Regions from separate parts of the Rhodoplanes sp. SY1 genome, predicted to be linked through region 3. Evidence: riboswitches for the same ligand, from Rfam matches in the RefSeq annotation. Region 3 holds a riboswitch; each other region holds the start of a gene.
The links. Region 3 has a riboswitch for thiamine pyrophosphate ahead of thiO (glycine oxidase ThiO). Riboswitches for the same ligand answer to the same signal wherever they lie in the genome.
Positions count from the first base shown of each region.

Region 1: it holds a riboswitch for thiamine pyrophosphate, as region 3 does, so the genes downstream of both, thiM (hydroxyethylthiazole kinase) here and thiO (glycine oxidase ThiO) in region 3, are expected to answer to the same signal.
Region 2: it holds a riboswitch for thiamine pyrophosphate, as region 3 does, so the genes downstream of both, thiC (phosphomethylpyrimidine synthase ThiC) here and thiO (glycine oxidase ThiO) in region 3, are expected to answer to the same signal.

Region 1 is NZ_JBEOMB010000005.1:117,571-123,967, forward strand. Features, by position in the region: gene thiD (bifunctional hydroxymethylpyrimidine kinase/phosphomethylpyrimidine kinase) at 1-672, opposite strand, end outside; gene thiE (thiamine phosphate synthase) at 672-1,331, opposite strand; gene thiM (hydroxyethylthiazole kinase) at 1,332-2,165, opposite strand; TPP riboswitch at 2,154-2,286, opposite strand; gene ABTU92_RS01760 (Lrp/AsnC ligand binding domain-containing protein) at 2,438-2,674, shown strand; gene ABTU92_RS01765 (DMT family transporter) at 2,687-3,628, opposite strand; gene ABTU92_RS01770 (c-type cytochrome) at 3,857-4,777, opposite strand; gene ABTU92_RS01775 (cytochrome c) at 4,781-5,233, opposite strand; gene ABTU92_RS01780 (xanthine dehydrogenase family protein molybdopterin-binding subunit) at 5,483-6,397, opposite strand, start outside.
Region 2 is NZ_JBEOMB010000125.1:37,252-43,648, reverse strand. Features, by position in the region: gene ABTU92_RS24655 (EAL domain-containing protein) at 1-52, shown strand, start outside; gene ABTU92_RS24650 (EAL domain-containing protein) at 315-3,026, shown strand; TPP riboswitch at 3,055-3,223, shown strand; gene thiC (phosphomethylpyrimidine synthase ThiC) at 3,268-5,181, shown strand; gene ABTU92_RS24640 (DoxX family protein) at 5,418-5,900, shown strand; gene ABTU92_RS24635 (hypothetical protein) at 5,872-6,318, opposite strand.
Region 3 is NZ_JBEOMB010000052.1:27,226-33,622, reverse strand. Features, by position in the region: gene kdsA (3-deoxy-8-phosphooctulonate synthase) at 1-666, shown strand, start outside; gene ABTU92_RS14755 (DUF350 domain-containing protein) at 715-1,119, shown strand; gene ABTU92_RS14750 (hypothetical protein) at 1,144-1,548, shown strand; gene ABTU92_RS14745 (glutathionylspermidine synthase family protein) at 1,551-2,738, shown strand; gene ABTU92_RS14740 (MFS transporter) at 2,806-4,032, shown strand; TPP riboswitch at 4,124-4,222, shown strand; gene thiO (glycine oxidase ThiO) at 4,274-5,392, shown strand; gene thiS (sulfur carrier protein ThiS) at 5,416-5,670, shown strand; gene ABTU92_RS14725 (thiazole synthase) at 5,672-6,397, shown strand, end outside.

The DNA.
Region 1 (6,397 bases), on a different contig from region 3:
CGCGACCGCCGAGGAGAGCGTGCAGCCGGTGCCGTGGGTGTTCTTCGTCGCGACACGCGGCGCCGCGAAGCGCGCCACGCCCTCGCGCGTCACCAGGAGGTCGGCGCTCTCGGCGCCCTCGGCGTGGCCGCCCTTGATCAGCACGGCGCGGGCGCCGCGCGCGAGCAGCGCCTCGCCCTGCCCGCGCATCTCGGCCTCGGTCGTCGCGACCGAGGTCTCGAGCAGCGCCGCCGCCTCCGGGAGATTCGGCGTGATCAGATCGGCGCGCGGCAGCAAGAGGCGGATCAACGTCTCGACCGCCTCGGGCGCCAAGAGCCGCGCCCCGCTGGTCGAGATCATCACCGGATCGAGAACGATGTTGCGGGCCCGGTGCTGATCGAGGCCGGCCGCCACCGCGACGATCGCGGCCGGCACCGACAGCATGCCGATCTTCACGGCTGTGACGGCGAGATCGGAGAACACCGCGTCGATCTGCGCCGCGATGAACTCGGGCGGCACGTCGTGGATCGCCGTCACGCCGCGAGTGTTCTGCGCGGTCAACGCGGCGATCACCGAGGCGCCGTAGACGCCGAGCGCCGAGAAGGTCTTCAGATCCGCCTGGATGCCGGCGCCGCCGCTCGAATCCGAGCCCGCCACGGTCACGGCGATGGGGGTCACGGCGAGCGGGGGCATCAGGCGGCGCGCTCCGCCAGGGCGCCGTCGACGATCGCCCGCAGCGTGCGGGCCGCGACCTCCGGATCGGGGGCGAGCGACAGCGCCGAGATGACGGCGACGCCGTCGGCGCCGGCCGCGACCACCGGCGCGGCGTTGCCGATCTCGATGCCGGCGATGCCGACCACAGGCATCAGCGGCGCCCGCCGGCGCAGCACGGCGCGGATCTTCGCGAGCCCCTCCGGCCCCATCGGCGGCGCCGGATTGTCCTTCGACAGCGTCGCATAGACGCCGCCGACGCCGGCGTAGTCGAGCAGATCGAGCGGCACGCGCTCGGCCTGGTCGAGCGTCTTGATCGAGTGACCGACGATGGCGCCCGGTCCAAGGATCGCGCGCGCGTCCTCGACCGCCATGTCGTCGGGGCCGACATGGACGCCGGCGGCGCCGGCCGCGAGCGCGACGTCGACGCGATCGTTGATCACCAGCGGCACGCCGAGCGGCGCCAGCACCTCGATCAGCGCCCGCGCCTCCTCGATCATGCGCCGGGTGCTGCCGTGCTTGTCGCGCAGCTGCAGGAGCGTCGCGCCCCCCGCCACCACGGCGCGGGCGAGATCGACGAGCGGGCGCCCGCCGGCGCGCTCCGGATCCAGGATGGCATTGAGACGCACGTCGACGGTCATTCAGCTCACCTTCGCCTGCTCCAGCAGGTCCTTGCGGTCGAGATCGAACAGCGTGTCGAGGAGCCGCACGGCGAGCGTACCGGGGCCGCTCGACACGACGGCGGCCCGCTCCGCCGCGACACCGAGCGCGACCAGCGCCGCGATCGTCGCGTGCCAGGGGTCGTCGTCGACGGCTGCGAAGGCGGCGACCAGCGCCGCCCCGGCGCAGCCCATGGCGGTGATGCGCGCCATCCAGCGATGGCCGTTGCCGATCGCCGCGCGCCGGGCCGCATCGGCGACCAGGTCGGTCTCCCCGGTGAGCGCCACGACCGCCTGATTTTCGCGCGCGAAGCCCGGGAGATGGTCGGCCTCCGCCGGCAGGCCGGACAGCACGGCGAACTCGGCCGGGTTCAGCCGCAGCACGGTCGGACGCATCGCCAGGAGGGCCTTGCCGAAGGTGGCGCGGCCGGGCGAGCGGTCGACGAAGACCGGATCGAGCACCCAGGGGATGCCGGCCTCCGTGGCGGCGTCGATGGCGATGCCGATGGCAGTGCGGCGGGTCTCGTCGAGCGTGCCGATGTTGACGACGAGCGCGTCGGCGCCGGCCACGAAGGCGGCGATCTCGTCCGGCGCGATGGTCATCGACGGGACCGCGCCGGCGGCGAGCAGCAGGTTCGCCGTGTAGGTCTGGGCGACCGTGTTGGTGATGCAATGGACCCGCGGCCGCTTCGCCCGCAGCGCGTCGAGCGCGTCGGCGGCGCGCGCGACGGTCTCACGAGAGATGGTCTCGCGAGAGATGGCCTCGCCTGCATCGGCGCGGCCGTGGATCGGGGCGTCGTCGCCCACTCGCGTCATCTCGAGGTCCCTCCGCCGGCATGACCCGGATCAGGTTCGACGGGTTGGCACACCGGCCGAAGGAGCCGGCTCCGCCTCTCAGCCCGGACGCGGATTCGGCCGGACACCCCGCTGAGATCAAAGGCGAAACTAGTCCCTCCCCCGGCCCTGCGCAAGGCTGCCGGGGCGCCCGTCTCGCTTGTCAAACCGGTCCGGTTTTGCTCGATTGCGGCGACCGCGCGACGGCGCGGCGCGAATGGCGGCGCAGTGCCGCGAGGCCCGAGGGAAAGCCGATGATTCCGTTCTTCGTGCAGATCAAGTGCAACCTCGGCAAGTCGTACCAGGTCGCCAACCAGCTCGCCGACGCCGAGATCGCCTCGGAGATCTACTCCACGGCCGGCGACTACGACCTGCTGGTGAAGTTCTATGTCGATCAGGGCACCGACATCGGCCATTTCGTCAACGAGAAGGTGCAGACGATCTCGGGCATCGTCGACACCAAGACGATCATCACGTTCAAGGCGTTCTGAGCCGCGCCGGGCTCACGCCGGGTCGGGCTTCGTCGGCTCGTCGGGCTTCGTCGCCTTGCGGCGCCGGGCGGCGAGGCGGCGCTCGCGCCAGATCACGAACAGGCCCGACAGCACCACGATGCCGGCGCCCGCATAGGCCCAGCCGGTCGGGATCTCGCCGAACACCACCCAGCCGATCAGGAAGGCGAAGAGCAGCGCCAGATAGTCGAACGGCGCCATCACCGAGGCGGGCGCGTAGCGGTAGCTCTCGGTGAGCAGGAGATGCGAGGCGCCGCCCAGAAGCCCGACGCCGATCAGCGCGACGAGCTGTGGCAGCGTCGGCGTGATCCAGACGAAGGGCAGCACGATGGCGCCCGCGATCGTGCAGATCAGCGAGAAGTAGAAGACGATCGACGAGGTCGTCTCGCTGTCGGTCAGGCGTCGCGTCTGGATCACGGCGAAGGCGTTGGAGAAGGCCGAGGCGAGCGCGCACATCGCCCCGACCGTCGCCGCCGTCGACGCCGCCGTGACGAGCCGCCCGAGCCCGAGATACGGCCACAGCATCACCATGACGCCGACGAAGCCCACACCGACCGCGGTCCAGCGATAGGCCCGCACCCGCTCGGAGAGCACGACCGCGGCGAGCGCCACCGTGATCAGCGGCGCCGCGAACGTGATCGCGGTCGCGTCGACCAGCGGCAGGCGCGCCAGCGCGGCGAAGTTGAGGAACATGCCGGCCACGCCGATGCTGCCGCGGCCGACATGGCCGAGCAGCCGGCTGGTGCGCACCGCCGCGGACAGCTCGTGCCGGGCCGCGTAGATGACGACGATCAGGAGGAGGGCGAACAGGCTGCGGAAGAACACCACCTGGCCGAGCGGAATCCCGGCCTCGCCGAGATAGCGGGCCAGCGCCGACATCACCGCGAACAGCAGGACCGAGACGATCTTGACCAGGATGGCGGCGTGCAGGCTCATGACGGGCGGGGGCAGGATGGCGACGCGACGCGGGCGCCCCTTGTCGCACGGTCCTCGGGTTCCGAAAACCACTCTTGGCGGGATGCGGCCGTGCGGGGCCGACGCGCGTCATTCCGGGGCGCGCCGAAGGCGCGAACCCGGAATCCAGCAGCGAACTCGACATTCTTGGCTGGATTCCGGGTTCGGCGCTGCGCGCCGCCCCGGAATGACTATCGCGTCGCGCGAAACCTACTTCCGCTCCGGCCGCGGCGGGCCGTCGACGGGCGGCAGCGACTTCAGGTACTCGGCCATGGCGGCGCGGTCCGCGGCCGAGAGCTTCGCGGTGTTGCGCACCACCGCGGCCATCGTTCCGCCGACCGAATCGCCGTCCGGCAGGTCGCCGGTCTCCAGCATGTAGGCGATGTCGCCGGCCGACCAGCTCGCCAGCCCCTTGCCAGTGATGTTGGGAACCCACCCCCGCCCTTCCGGGTCGGGGCCGCCGGCGAAGCGCTGCGCCGCGACGATGCCGCCGAGCGCATCGCGGGGCGAGTGGCACTCGGCGCAGTGGCCGGGGCCGTTCACCAGATAGGCGCCGCGGTTCCACGCCGCCGACCGCGACGCATCGGGCCGGAACGGCCGGCCGTCGAGATAGAGCATCTTCCAAAGGCCGACGGCGCGCCGGACCGAGAACGGAAACGGCAGCTCGTGCGCGGGCGCCTTTCCCTGCACGGCCGGCAGCGTCTTCAGATAGGCGAAGAGATCGCGCAGATCGCCCGTCTCCATGCGCTGATACGACGTGTAGGGGAACGCCGGATAGTAGTGGCGCTCGTCGGGAGAGGTGCCGTCCTGCATGGCGGAGACGAAGGCCACCTCGCTCCAGCGGCCGATGCCGTCGACCGGATCGGGCGAGATGTTGGGCGCGTAGAAGGTACCGAACGGCGAATGCAGCGGCGCGCCGCCGCCGAGCCGCGTCGGATCGTCCTTCGACGACGCATGGCACGAGGCGCAGCCGCCGGCGAAGAACATCGTGCGGCCGTTGTCGAGATTCGGCGTGTGCGGCCCGAGCGAGGCGGCGGCGACCCGGGTCGGCTCGGTGAGGACGAAGAACACCGCGACGCCGGTCCCCAGGACCAGCGCCGCGGCGATCAAGAGGATGCGCAGGCGGCGCACCGGTCAGCTCTTCTTGATGCGGTAGCTCTCGTGGCAGCCGCCGCAGTTCTTCTGCACCTCCGAGAAGGTCGCCTTGAAGCTCGCCTCGTCCTTCACCTTGTCCTTGGCGGCGGCGGCGTCCTGTCCGAACTTGGCGAGCTTCGCCTGGAAGTCGCTCATGCTCTGCCAGATCTTCGGGTCGGCCGCGGTGTCGCCGCCGGTCTTGGCCGATTCGGGATAGAGATCCTTGCTCTTGGTCGCGCTCTCCGCATAGGTCGCGAAGATCGCCTGCGCCTTGGCGAGATCGAACGGCATCTCGCCGCGCGCCATCAGGGCGCCGGTCCGCGCCTGGTCGCCGTTGGCCTTCATGATGGCCTTGCGCTGCGCGATCACGTCCTGCGCGGCGACGACGGTCATGCCGGCGGCGGTCAAACCCGAGACGAGCATGGCGGCGGCGAGCATCGTACGGATCGTCATGAGGTCTCCTGCTTTGGTGAGATCGAGGTCTCAGGGGCGCCGGCGGGGAGCCGGCCCAGGCGCTGCGACGTCGGTATGGCCGCGGCCCGACCAGAGGTCTACAGACAAATACGTACCGTGACACGACGGGTCGTTGCAGCCCAGATCACGACTTCGCGACGGTGTCTTGATGACGCAGGGTCCGGGCCGTGGCGGCGCGGTTGCAGGCCGCATCGGCGCGATCGGCCCGACCGTCACAGCGCCCGACAGTCACAGCGTGTGCATGCGCGCGTGCTCGCGCAACGCCGCCCAGATCGCCTGCGGGCTAACCGGCATGTCGATCTCGCGGATGCGATGAGCGCGCCACAGGGCGTCGACCACGGCGTTGATCACGGCCGGCGCCGCCCCGATTGTGCCGGCCTCGCCGGCCCCCTTCACGCCGAGCGGATTGGCGGTGCAGCGCACGTTGCGGGTCTCGAACGTGAAGGCGGGGAGGTCGCCGGCGCGCGGCAGCGCGTAGTCCTGCAATGTCGCGGTGACGAGCTGGCCGGAGTCGGGGTCGTAGACCGTGTTCTCGAGCAGCGCCTGGCCGATGCCCTGCGCCGCACCGCCGTGAATCTGCCCCTCCAGCAGCAGCGGATTGAGGGTCATGCCGACGTCGTCGACGATCACGTAGCGGACGATCTCGACCGCGCCGGTCTCCGGATCGATCTCGACCTCGGCGACGTGAGTGCCGTTCGGAAAGGTCGCCGCGGTCGGCCGGAACGTGTCGGCGACGATGAGGCGCGCCGGCGTCGCGGCGGGCGCCGTCGCGACCCCGGCGAAGCTGATCGTGCGGTCGGTGCCGGCGATGCGCACCACGCCATCGGCGAGCTCGATGTCGGCCGGCGCGGCCTCCAGCGTGTCGGCCGCGATCGCCTTCACGACCTCGGCGAGCTTTTTGGCCGCGCCCTCGACGGCGACGCCGCCGCACGGGATCGAGCTCGATCCGCCCGTGCCGGCGCCGGTCGCGATCACGTCGGTGTCGCCCTGGACGACCCGCACCCGCGACGGCGGCAGGCCGAGATGCTCGGCGACGATCTGGGCATAGGCGGTCGCGTGGCCCTGCCCGGTCGACTGCGAGCCGATCAGCACCGTGACGACGCCGTCGCGGTCGAGCCGCAGCGTCGCGGTCTCGGGACCCAC
Region 2 (6,397 bases), on a different contig from region 3:
CGCCGCCCTGTCGTTCGAGCCCGCCTCCGACTGCGCTCCCGCCGCGGCCTGAGCAGGAGGATACCGCGGCGTTCGGGCGGCCCGGACTGCCGGCGCAAGGCGGTCCGTCGCGACGGAATCGGACGCAGGCGCATCGGCTTGGAGGCCCGGATTAACCGACTGGTAGCGGCCGCATGGTACACGAATCGCCGCACGGCCGAGCCACCCGCTTTAGGTCTCACGGCCGGCGGATCGCCGGCACCGCGGTCCGGGCCGATCCGGCTCGGCGACGGACAGGTCACGACGTCAGTCCCACCGAGGTGCCACTGTCGCTCATGTCGCCAGCCTCGCCCCATCGACACTGGACCTCGTTCGGCACCCTCATCGCCGTCACCGGGTCCGTGATCGCCGCCTCGGTCCTGGCCATCGGGGTCGCCGTCTGGCAGTTGCGGTCCGACGCCATCGCGTCCGCCAACGAGGATTCGGCCAATCTGGCGACCGTGCTGGCCGACCAAGTCAACCGCGTCGTGCAGCCGATCGACGCGACGCTGATCGACCTCGCCCGCCATCGGCTGACCATCGACCAGGTGCGCGACATGCTCGGCACCGCGCACGTCCACGACGATCTGCGCGAGCGGCTCGGCGGCCTGCCGCAGGCCACCGCCATCGTGATCGCCGACGCGACGGGCGAGCTCGTCAACTGGTCGCTCGACTGGCCGGTGCGGCCGCTGAACTTCCGCGGCCGCGGGTTCCACAGAGATCTCCTCGGCGCGACCGACGACGGGCTGCGGGTCAGCGCCCCGTTCCACAGCCGGGTCAGCAGCACCCACATCGTCCTGTTCACCCGCCGCCTGACGGCGCCCGATGGCACCTTCACCGGCTTCGTCGGCATGGGCGTGCCGATCGACTATTTCCGCAACGTCTACGACTCGATCGCGCCGCTCGCCGACCGCTCCTTCGCGCTGCTGCGCGACGACGGGACCGTGCTGGCGCGCTTTCCCGCCGAGCTCGAGCCGACCGGCGCGCCGATCGCCGACCTGAGCTGGTTCGCGGCGGCGGCGCGTGGCGGCGGCTTCTACGTGACGCGCGACGCCCAGACCCGCGAGACGCGCCTCGTCGCGGTCCGCCCGGTGCCGGGACATCCGCTGTTCGTCAACGTCACCATCACCGAAAGTGCGGCGCTCGCCACCTGGGAGCATCGCGCGCTGTGGATCGGCCTCGGCAGCCTGCTGGCCTTCCTGTGCTGCGCCGCGCTGCTCAGCGGCCTGGTGCGCAAGTCGCGCCGGCTGGAGCAGACGACCAATCAGCTCGACGCCGCCCTCAACAACATGTCCTACGGGCTGTGCATGTTCGACCGCGACGGCCGTCTGGTCCTGCACAATGCCCGCTACCGTCAGATGTACGGCCTCGCCGCCGCGACGGTGCGGCCCGGCACCTCGCTGCGCGAGCTGCTGCGCCTGCGCACCGAGGCGGGCACGGAGTGCGCCGATCCGGAGTCCTACCTGGCCGAGCTGACCGGCGCGATCTCGCGCGACAGCGCCACCCATGTGATGACGCGGCTCGGCGACGGACGGGTGATCGCCGTGCTCAACGACCCGACCGGCGACGGCGGCTGGATCTCGGTGCACGAGGACATCACCGAGCGCACCCAGGCCGAGCAGCGGATCGCCCACATGGCGCGGCACGACGCCCTGACCGACCTCGCCAATCGCCTGATGTTCCGCGAGCGGATGGACGAGGCGATCGCCCGCATGGTGCGCACCGGCAAGAGCTTCGCGATCCTGATCTTCGACATCGACCTGTTCAAGTCGGTCAACGACTCGCTCGGCCATTCGGGCGGCGACGCGCTGCTCGAGGCGGTGGCCGAGCGCCTGCGCCGCACCGCCGCACCGGACGATACGCTCGGACGCATCGGCGGCGACGAGTTCGCCATCATCCAGCACTGCCACGACGAGCCGCGCGACGAGGCGGCTGCGCGGGCCGCGCGGCTGCTCGACGACCTGCGAGCGCCCTACGAGATCGAGGGCAAGCGGATCGTCATCGGCATCTCGATCGGCGTCGCCATCGCGCCCGACGACGGCACCGAGCCGAGCCAGATCCTGCGCAACGCCGACCTCGCGCTCTACCGCGCCAAGGGCGACGGCCGCGGCTGCTACCGCTTCTTCGAGCCGGCCATGGACGCCGACGCTCAACTTCAGCGCGAGTTCGAGTTCGAGCTGCGCGAGGCGCTGGTGCGCAAGGAGTTCGAGATCCACTTCCAGCCGATCGTCGACATCGCCACCTGCCGGCCCTGCGCCGTCGAGGCGCTGGTGCGCTGGCGCCATCCCGACCACGGCCTGATCCCGCCCGACAAGTTCATCCCCGTCGCCGAGGAGATCGGCCTGATCATCCCGCTCGGCGAGTGGATCCTCGACACGGCCTGCCGCATCGCCGCGGACTGGCCCGACGACGTGCGCCTCGCCGTCAACCTCTCGGCCGTGCAGTTCCGCTCCGGCAACCTGGTCGAGGCGGTGCGCGACGCGCTCGCCTGCAGCGGCCTGCCGGCGGCCCGGCTCGAGCTCGAGATCACCGAGTCGGTGCTGCTGCAGAAGGACCACGGCGGCCTCGCCGTGCTGCACGACCTCGCCGCGCTCGGCGTCCACATCGTGCTCGACGACTTCGGCACCGGCTACTCGTCGCTGAGCTACCTGCAGCTCTTCCCGTTCAGCAAGATCAAGATCGACAAGTCGTTCGTCGCCGACCTGCCGACTCGCTCCGACTGCGCCGCGATCGTCTGCACGGTCGTGAACCTCGCCAAGGCGCTGGACATGGGCACGACGGCGGAGGGCGTCGAGACCGTCGAGCAGCTCGAGCTCCTGCGCGCCGCCGGCTGTCGCGAGGCCCAGGGCTGGCTGTTCGGCCGGCCGGGCGCCGCCGGCGACCTCGTGCTCGACCAGCCCCTCGCGGCGCCGCGCGCGACGGCCGCCCCCGTGATCCGCCGCCGCAGCGCCGACGGCCGCGCCGGTGGTTCGATGCCGGGCCGGCGTGTCGTCGGACCGTCGCATTGACAGGTCCCCGATCTCCCGTAAATTGAGATTTCGTTCCGAGGGGTGCTCCGGAAGGAGCTGAGACACCGTCGGCCGCGCAGCACCGTCGTTCCTCCGAAGCTCGATCGCTCCGGTTCCGACGGGCCGCCAGGCACCACGGAAACCCTTTGAACCTGATCCGGGTCATGCCGGCGAAGGGACAGGGACCATTCCCATACCGACGCATGCTGTTTCCGGGACACCCATTCACGGGAGGCTCCGAATGAACAAGCACACCCCCAGAGACGCGCTCACCGTTCCGACCGTCACGACCGGGCCGATCGCCGGCTCGCGGAAGGCCTACACGACGCCCGACGCCGCGCCGGACCTGAAGGTGCCGGTGCGCGAGATCGTGCTGTCGGACGCCGCCGGCGAGCCGCCCGTGCCGGTCTACGACGCCTCCGGCCCCTACACGGACCCGACCACGACCATCGACGTGGAGAAGGGCCTGCCGCGCCATCGCACCGCCTGGGTGAGCGCGCGCGGCGGCACCGAGACCTATCAGGGCCGTCCGATCAAGCCGGTCGACAACGGCAACGTCACGGGCGCGCATCTCGCCCGCGCCTTCCCGACCGTGCATGCCCCTCTGAGAGCGCTCGACGGCAAGCCCGTCACCCAATACGAGTGGGCAAAAGCCGGCGTGATCACCAAGGAGATGATCTACGTCGCCGAGCGCGAGAATCTCGGGCGCAAGCAGATGCTGGACCGCGCCGAGAGCGCGCTCGCCGACGGCGAGAGCTTCGGCGCGTCGGTGCCGGCCTTCGTGACGCCGGAGTTCGTGAGAAGCGAAATTGCCCGGGGCCGCGCGATCATCCCGGCCAACGTCAATCACGCCGAGCTCGAGCCGATGATCATCGGCCGCAACTTCCTCACCAAGATCAACGCGAACATCGGCAACTCCGCCGTGACCTCGTCGGTCGAGGAGGAGATCGACAAGATGGTGTGGGCGATCCGCTGGGGCGCCGACACCGTGATGGACCTCTCCACCGGCCGCAACATCCACAACACGCGCGAGTGGATCATCCGCAATTCGCCGGTGCCGATCGGCACCGTGCCGATCTATCAGGCGCTCGAGAAGGTCGACGGTGATCCGGTCAAGCTCGACTGGGAGGTCTACAAGGACACGCTGATCGAGCAGTGCGAGCAGGGCGTCGACTACTTCACCATCCACGCCGGCGTGCGCCTCGCCTACGTGCCGCTCACCGCCAGCCGCGTCACCGGCATCGTGTCACGCGGTGGATCCATCATGGCGAAGTGGTGCCTCGCGCATCACCGCGAGTCGTTCCTCTACGAGCGGTTCGAGGAGATCTGCGAGATCATGCGGCGCTACGACGTGTCGTTCTCGCTCGGCGACGGCCTGCGGCCCGGCTCGATCGCCGACGCCAACGACCGCGCCCAGTTCGCCGAGCTGGAGACGCTCGGCGAGCTGACCAAGATCGCCTGGGCGAAGGGCTGCCAGGTGATGATCGAGGGCCCCGGCCACGTGCCGATGCACAAGATCAAGATCAACATGGACAAGCAGCTGAAGGAGTGCGGCGAGGCGCCGTTCTACACGCTCGGCCCGCTCACGACCGACATCGCGCCGGGCTACGACCATATCACGTCGGGCATCGGCGCCGCGATGATCGGCTGGTTCGGCTGCGCCATGCTCTGCTACGTGACGCCGAAGGAGCACCTCGGTCTGCCCGACCGCGACGACGTGAAGACCGGCGTGATCACCTACAAGATCGCGGCGCATGCCGCCGATCTGGCGAAGGGTCATCCGGCCGCGCAGATCCGCGACGACGCGCTGTCGCGCGCCCGCTTCGAGTTCCGCTGGGAGGATCAGTTCAATCTCGGCCTCGATCCCGACACGGCGCGCGACTTCCACGACGAGACGCTGCCCAAGGAGGCCCACAAGGTCGCGCATTTCTGCTCGATGTGCGGGCCGAAGTTCTGCTCGATGAAGATCACCCAGGACGTCCGCGACTACGCGGCCGGGCTGGGCGACAACGAGAAGGCGGCGCTCTATCCGGTCGACACGGCGCAGGCCGACGCCGCCGCCGGCATGAAGCAGATGTCCGACAAGTTCCTGAAGATGGGCGGCCGGGTCTATGTCGAGGCCGACGCCGTGAAGGACAGCAACAAGGCGCTGTGAGGCGAGGCCGCATCGACATCACGTAGAGTGGGCAAGGCGGGCCCCGCAGGCCCGCCTTGCCGATGCCGAAAAGCGGCACGAACAGCCAAACGTAGGGTGGGCAAAGCCGCGAAAGCGGCGTGCCCACGCGGGCTCGGACGAGAAGGCGCCGGCGATGTCGCGCTATCGCCGAATGACGATCGACGGCGGGGTCTTCTACGAGGCAACCGGGCGCGGCCCTCGCACGTTGACCTGCGATGTCCGCCGATGTGACGCCGCTCCCGACCCTTTCCGCCGAGCCCCACGCGCCGGCTCGGCGCGTGCGATTCGTGCTGCGGCTCGTCCTCGCTGCCGGTTACCTCATCGCGGGTCTCGCACATCTGACGCGGCCGGAGCCGTTCATGCTGATCACGCCGGGCTGGGTCCCGTTCCCGCGCGAGATCATCCTGGCGACTGGCGCCTGCGAGATCGCCGGCGCTCTCGCGCTGTTCGGCACGAGGCTTCGCAAGCTCGCCGGGGTGATGCTCGCGCTCTATGCGATTGGCGTGTTTCCAGCCAACATCAAGCACGCGGTCGATGGCGTTTCGATCCCGCCCATTCCGGATTCGTGGTGGTATCACGGCCCCCGGCTCGCGTTTCAGCCGGTTCTCGTGTGGGCTGCGCTGTTCGGCGGGGACGTGATCGACTGGCCACTCCGCCGGCGGCCGATCCCTACCTCAGCGACAGCGCCATGCCGCTGAGGTCGAGATTGGCGATGAGGCCGACCTGGCGGCCCTGGAGCTCGAGCACGGCGCCCTTCTGGTTGCGCAGGACGATCGCCTGGGCACCGGGGCCGAGCGCGCCGCCCGCCCCCGCCGCGCCGTAGACGCCGGCGACGTCGGAGGGCCGCGAGATGTTGCTCACCCGGCCGTAGAGGTTCGCCTTGGAGGCGCCGAAGACGAGGCCGGCCGAAAGGCCGCCGATCGACAGCCGGTACCGCTTGCCCTGGAAGGTCAGCGTGCCGCTGCCGCCGGAGCCGCCGATCACCCAGCCGCCCTTGTAGATGGTGAGCGACACGCTGCCGCTGTCGGCCTGCGCGGCCGAGCCGGCGGCCAGCACCCCGGCGGCGACCACGGCGGCGGCGACGGACGCGGCCCGGACTCGCGAAGCGATCGACATGAAGGTTCTCTCCCCTGCGGGCTTTTTGCCCGATACCCCGAATCAGCCGGCCACGACTGTTCGCCACGACTGCGGCGGC
Region 3 (6,397 bases):
GCGAACCGCACCAGCCTGAGCGGCGCCCGCGGGGTCGGGCTCGACGCGGCGCTGCCCGTGTTCGCCGAGATCCGCGAGACGCTGGGGATGCCCGTCCTCACCGACGTGCACGACGCCGGCCAGTGCGCGCCGGTCGCCGAGGTGGTCGACATCCTGCAGATCCCGGCGTTCCTGTGCCGGCAGACCGACCTGCTGGTCGCCGCCGCGCGGACCGGCCGCATCGTCAACGTCAAGAAGGGCCAGTTCCTCGCCCCATGGGACATGGCGAACGTCGTCGCCAAGGTGACGGGGGCCGGCAATGCGAACGTGCTGGTGACCGAGCGCGGCGCCTCGTTCGGCTACAACACGCTGGTCTCCGACATGCGGGCGCTGCCGATCCTGGCCCGCACCGGGGCGCCCGTGATCTTCGACGCCACCCATTCGGTGCAGCAGCCGGGCGGGCAGGGGACGTCGTCGGGGGGAGATCGCGCCTTCGTGCCGGTGCTGGCGCGCGCCGCCGTGGCGGTCGGGGTCGCCGGCGTGTTCATCGAGACGCATCCGGACCCGGACCGGGCGCCCTCCGACGGCCCCAATATGGTGCCGCTCGCCGACCTCGAGGCGCTGCTGCGCCGCCTCGTGGCCTTCGACCGGCTCACCAAAGAGCCCCTCGCCGAACCGGGTGATTGAACCCGCGGGCGCGGCGTCGCAACCTAGTGGGGACACGGGGGAGACGCCATGCTGCTGCAATCGCTCGCCGGGCTGCCGGCCTTTCTGGCCTATCTGTGCACGGCGCTGGTCGCCTCGGTCCTCTACCTGCTGATCTACACGCGGGTGACGCATCACGACGAGTTCGTGCTGATCGCCAAGAACGTGCCGGGTGCCGCCGTGTCGCTCGGGCTGGCGCTGCTCGGCTTCGCCCTGCCGGTGGCGAGCGCCATCGCGCACGCCGCCTCGATCCTCGACTGTGCCGTGTGGAGCCTGATCGCGCTCGCCGTCCAGATCGGCGTGTACTTCCTGGTGCGCATCCCGGTGCCGGATTTGTCGAACCGCATCGCCGCGGGCGAGCTCGCGCCGGCGATCTGGCTCGGCCTCGCCTCGCTCTCCGCCGGCGCGCTCAACGCCGCCTCGATGTCCTACTGAGCGCGGGCCGAAAGGGCCGAGGCCATGAAACGCTCCACCCAGGTCGGGCTGGTGCTGATGTCGGCGCTCGGCGTCGGCGGCACCGCCTACATGCTGATGCCGGGCCGCGACTGCCGGCCGCCGGACACGCCGGAGCAGGCGGCCCTGCACGCACCACTGACGCCCGGCGGCGCCGCCGCGGTCCCGGCCCAACAGCAAAACTGCGCCCCGCGCGGCTCCTCCGGCTCGTCGGGCTCCGGACGCTGGAGCAGCAGCGGCTCGTCCTGGTGGCACGGCTCGTCATCGTCGTCGTCGAGCACCACCGGGCCGGTGGTCGCCAAGGCGGCGAGCGGCACGGCGTCCTCGGCCGGCTCCTCGTCGTCGGGCATTGGCGCGACGCTGCGCAGCGGGTTCGGCTCGTTCGGTCGTGCCATGTCGTCGGGAGGCTGAGCGTGCAGCGCATCGCCTGCCCGGAGCGCGACGACTGGCGCGAGACCGCCGACACGCACGGCTTCGCGTTCCACACCATCGACGGCGCGCCCTACTGGGACGAGACCGCCTATTACGGCTTCACGCTCGAGCAGATCGAGCGCGACATCGAGGCGCCGACCGCCGAGCTCGACGCGATGTGCCGCGAGCTGGTCGCCCGCGCGGTCGGCGACGAGCGCATCCTGAAGCTCCTGAAGATTCCCGAGGCCTATTGGACCTACATCGCGGCGAGCTTCAAGCGCGGCGACCCCTCGCTCTATGGCCGCTTCGACCTCTGCTACGACGGCACCGGCCCGGCGAAGCTGCTCGAATACAACGCCGACACGCCGACCGCGCTGTACGAGACCGGCGTGTTCCAATGGCTGTGGCTGGAGGAGGCGATCGCGCGCCAGATCGTGCCGGCCGGCAGCGACCAGTTCAATTCGGTCCACGAGACGCTGATCGCCGGCTGGCGCGTCGTGGCGGAGCAGGTGGGGCGCGGCCTCGGCGAGCCGGTCGGCCTCGTTCATCTCGCCGGCGCGCTGGAGAGCGCCGAGGATCTCGGCACGCTCGCCTATCTGGAGGACACGGCCCGGCAGGCCGGCCTCGACACCGTGACGATCGCGATGGACCGCATCGGGCACAAGCGCAACGGCGACTTCGTCGACGAGCAGGACCGGCCGATCGCGCTCGCCTTCAAGCTGTATCCCTGGGAGTGGATGTTCCGCGAGCCGTTCGGACGCTCCATGCCGGGCGCGTCGACGCGCTGGATCGAGCCGCCCTGGAAGGCGATCCTGTCGTCGAAGGGCATCCTGCCGCTCCTGTGGTCGATGGCGCCGAACCATCCGAACCTGCTGCCGGCCTATTTCGAGGACGACCCGGAGGCGGGCCGTCTCGGCGAGTCCTACGTGAGAAAGCCGCTCTACTCGCGCGAGGGGGCCAATGTCGCCATGGTGGTGGGCGGCGAGGTGCTCGACTCCGACAGCGGGCCCTACGGCGCGGAGGGCTTCGTGCGCCAGGCCGTCGCCACGCTGCCGCGCACCGCGGGCGGCTATCCGGTGCTCGGCTCGTGGATCGTGAACGGCGAGGCCTGCGGCCTGTCGATCCGCGAGGACGCCTCGCCGATCACCAAGAACACGTCGCGCTTCCTGCCGCACGCGATCCTGCCCTGACGGCGGTGCGGGCATGCCGGCGCGCCGCGATCTTGTCGCGGCGTCGGGGTGCTGTACAACACCGCGCATGAGCTCTCCCGCCAGCGACGACAGCGCCGACCCGCCGGGGACCGGACGGGTGCTGGCGGTGGTCGCGCTGGCGCTGTTCTCGACCAGCCTGTTCATGCGCGCCATCGACCCGGTGATCCCGCAGATCGCCACCGGCCTGCAGATGGACGTGCGCACCGTCGCGCTGCTCTCCACCGCCTATGCGCTGCCCTACGCGCTCGCCCAGCCGGTGCTCGGCAGCCTCGGCGACACGGTCGGCAAGGTCCTGGTGCTGAAGCTCTGTCTGGTGCTCAGCATCTTCGCGGGTTTTCTCGGCGCCTTCGCGCCCGATTTCTCGACGCTGTTCGGCTCGCGCGTGCTGGTCGGCATGGTGTCGGGCGGCATCTTCCCGATCGCGCTGGCGATCGGGGGCGATCTGGTGCCGGTCGCCAAGCGTCAGGTCGCGTTCAGCCGGCTGCTCGCCGCCGCGATGGCCGGCAACGTGCTCGGCTCGCCACTCGCCGGGCTGATCGCCGACACGGTCGGCTGGCGCGGCGTCTTCGCGCTCGTCGCTGCGATCGCGGTCGTCGCTCTCGTCGCCGTGCAGGTCGGCTTTCGCGGGATGGCGATCGATGTCCGCACCCGCTTCCAGATGAGCACCATCGTGCGCGGCTATCGCGCCGTGTTCAGGAACCCGCTGGCGAAGATCTGCTTCTTCGCCGTGTTCCTGGAAGGCACGTTCCTGCACGGGCTGTTTCCGTTCGTCGCGGCCCTGCTCGCCGAGCGCGGCGAAGGGCGCGCCGCGATCGCCGGCGTGGTGATCGCCGGCTTCGCGGTGGGCGGGTTCCTGTATTCCGGGCTGATCTCGGTGCTGCTGCGCCGGCTCGGCGAGCGCGGCCTGATGCGCGGCGGCGGTGCGTTGATGGCGATCGGCCTCGCCGTGGTGACGCTCGGCTTCGTCTGGCCGGTCGAGTTCGTGATCTTCATGGTGATCGGGCTCGGCTTCTACTCGCTGCACGGCGTCATCCAGATCTACGTGACCGAGCTCGCGCCGTCGGCGCGCGGCACCGCGGTCGCGATGCACGGCTGTTCGTTCTTCCTCGGCCAGGCACTCGGACCGGTCGTCTACCGCACCGGCTTCGACCATCTCGGCGTGTCCGCCACCAGCACGCTCGCCGGCCTGGTGCTGCTCGGCACCGGACTGATGTGTTCCGCATTCCTGCGACGACCGACGAAGCCGGTGCCGGCCGGCACACGCGACAGCTGACCGCGACACGTCCTCACGTCGCGTCGCGACCCATCGCGATCGCGCATCGCCGCTCCGCTCTTGCGGCAGCGGCCCGGATCGTCCATCATTCCCTCACGGCCTGGGGTGCCGCGCCGGTGCGCGGCTGAGATCACACCCAACGAACCTGTCTGGGTCATGCCAGCGAAGGGAGCCGCCGATGGTAGCGCAATCACGTCCGTATTTTGAATCAACGACTGCGCCGACGCGCGCCCCCGATGTCGTGATCATCGGGGCCGGCGTCTGCGGCCTGGGCATCGCGTGGCGACTGGCGCAGCGCGGGCTCGCCGTCACGGTGCTCGACAAGGGCGCCCTCGGCGCCGCGGCGAGCTGGGTCGCCGGCGGCATGCTGGCCGCCTGCGCCGAGGCGGAGCCCGGCGAGGAGGAGCTGGTCCGGCTCGGTCGCCACGCACAACGCCTGTGGCCCGGCTTCGCGACCGAGCTTCTGGAGGCGACCGGCATCGACGTCGAGCTGCGCACCGAAGGCACCCTGGTGGTGGCGCCGACCGCCGACGAGCGCGCGCGTCTCCTCCATCATCACGCGTTCCAGACAGGCCTCGGCCTGACGCTCGACTGGCTGACGCCGGCGGAGGTTCGCCGGCGCGAGCCGCATCTCGCGGCGGGGATCACGGGCGCCGTGTTCAGCCCGGAGGACCATCAGGTCGCGACCCGGTCGCTCACCACGGCGCTGATCCGCGCCGCCGAGCACGCCGGCGTGACGTTGCGCCCGCACACGGCGGTCTCCCGCATCGTCGTCGAGAGCGGCCGCGCCACCGGCGTTGAGCTTTCCGACGGCAGCCGCGTCGCCGCCGGCACCGTGGTGCTGGCCGCCGGCGCCTGGTCGCGCGGCATCGAGGGCGTGCCCCCCGCCGCCCGCCCGCCGGTGCGGCCGATCAAGGGGCAGGTGATCGTCCTGACGATGGACGCGGCCGCGCCGTTGCTGACTCACGTCCTGTGGGCACCGGGCTGCTATCTGGTGCCGCGCCGCGACGGCCATCTGATCCTCGGCGCCACGGTCGAGGAGAAGGGCTTCGACACCGCGATCACGGCCGGCGGCATCTTCGCTCTGCTGGAAGCCGCGTGGCGCGTGCTGCCGGCGATCGAGGAGCTGCCGATCGTCGACACGGTCGTCGGCCACCGGCCGGGCAGCCGCGACGACGCGCCGATCCTCGGAGCCTCCGAGGTGCCGGGGCTCGTCTATGCCACCGGCCACCACCGCAACGGCATCCTGCTGGCGCCCGTGACGGCCGACGCCGTCGCCCGGCTGGTGGCCGGCGAGGGGACCGATCCGGCCATCGCCGCGTTCGGCATGGAGCGGTTTGCGGCGAAAGCCGCGGCCTGACCAGGGCAACGAGGATCAGAGACATGGCCGATACGGCAACGGCGTCCAAGGGCGCCGAAGAGACCAGTTCGAGCGACACCATCACGGTGAACGGCACCGCCGAGCCGCGCGCCGCGGCAACGGTGTCGGAGCTGCTGGCCGAGAAGGACATCGACCCCGGCGCCCGCGGCATCGCGATCGCCGTCAACGGACGGGTGGTGCCGCGCACCGCCTGGGCCACCACGGCGCTCGCCTCCGGCGACGCTGTGGAGATCGTGCGGGCGAGGCCCGGAGGCTGACATGAGCATCGAGACGAAGACCCAAGAGGCCAAGGCTGCCGACCCGCTGGTGATCGCCGGGCGCACGTTCTCGTCGCGCCTTTTCCTCGGCACGGCCGGCTATCCCAATCGGAAGGTCATGCTCGACGCGATCACTGTGAGCGGCACCCAGATGGTGACGGCGGCGATCCGCCGGATCAGCCTCGCCGGCGAGGACGAGAGCCTGGTCGACCTGATCGGCGACAAGGCGCACTTCCTGCCCAACACGGCCGGCTGCCAGACCGCGCGCGACGCCGTGCTGACCGCCGAGCTCGCCCGCGAGGCGCTCGGCACCGACTGGATCAAGCTCGAGGTGATCGGCGACCGCGAGCTCCTCTATCCCGACGTGGAAGAGCTTCTGAGGGCGACCGAGACCCTGGTCGCGGCCGGCTTCACGGTGCTGCCCTACTGCAACGACGACCCGATCACGTGCCGGAAGCTCGCCGATGCCGGGGCGGCGGCCGTGATGCCGCTCGGCGCGCCGATCGGGTCCGGGCTCGGCATCTGCAATCCGGTGATGATCGAGACGATCTGCGCCCGCTCGCCCGTGCCGGTGGTGCTCGACGCCGGAATCGGCACGGCGTCCGAGGCGGCGCTCGCCATGGAGCTCGGCTGCTCGGCCGTGCTGCTCAACACCGCGGTCTCGAAGGCCAACGACCCGGTCCGGATGGCCGCCGCCATGCGGGCCGGCGTGGAAGCCGGCCGGCTG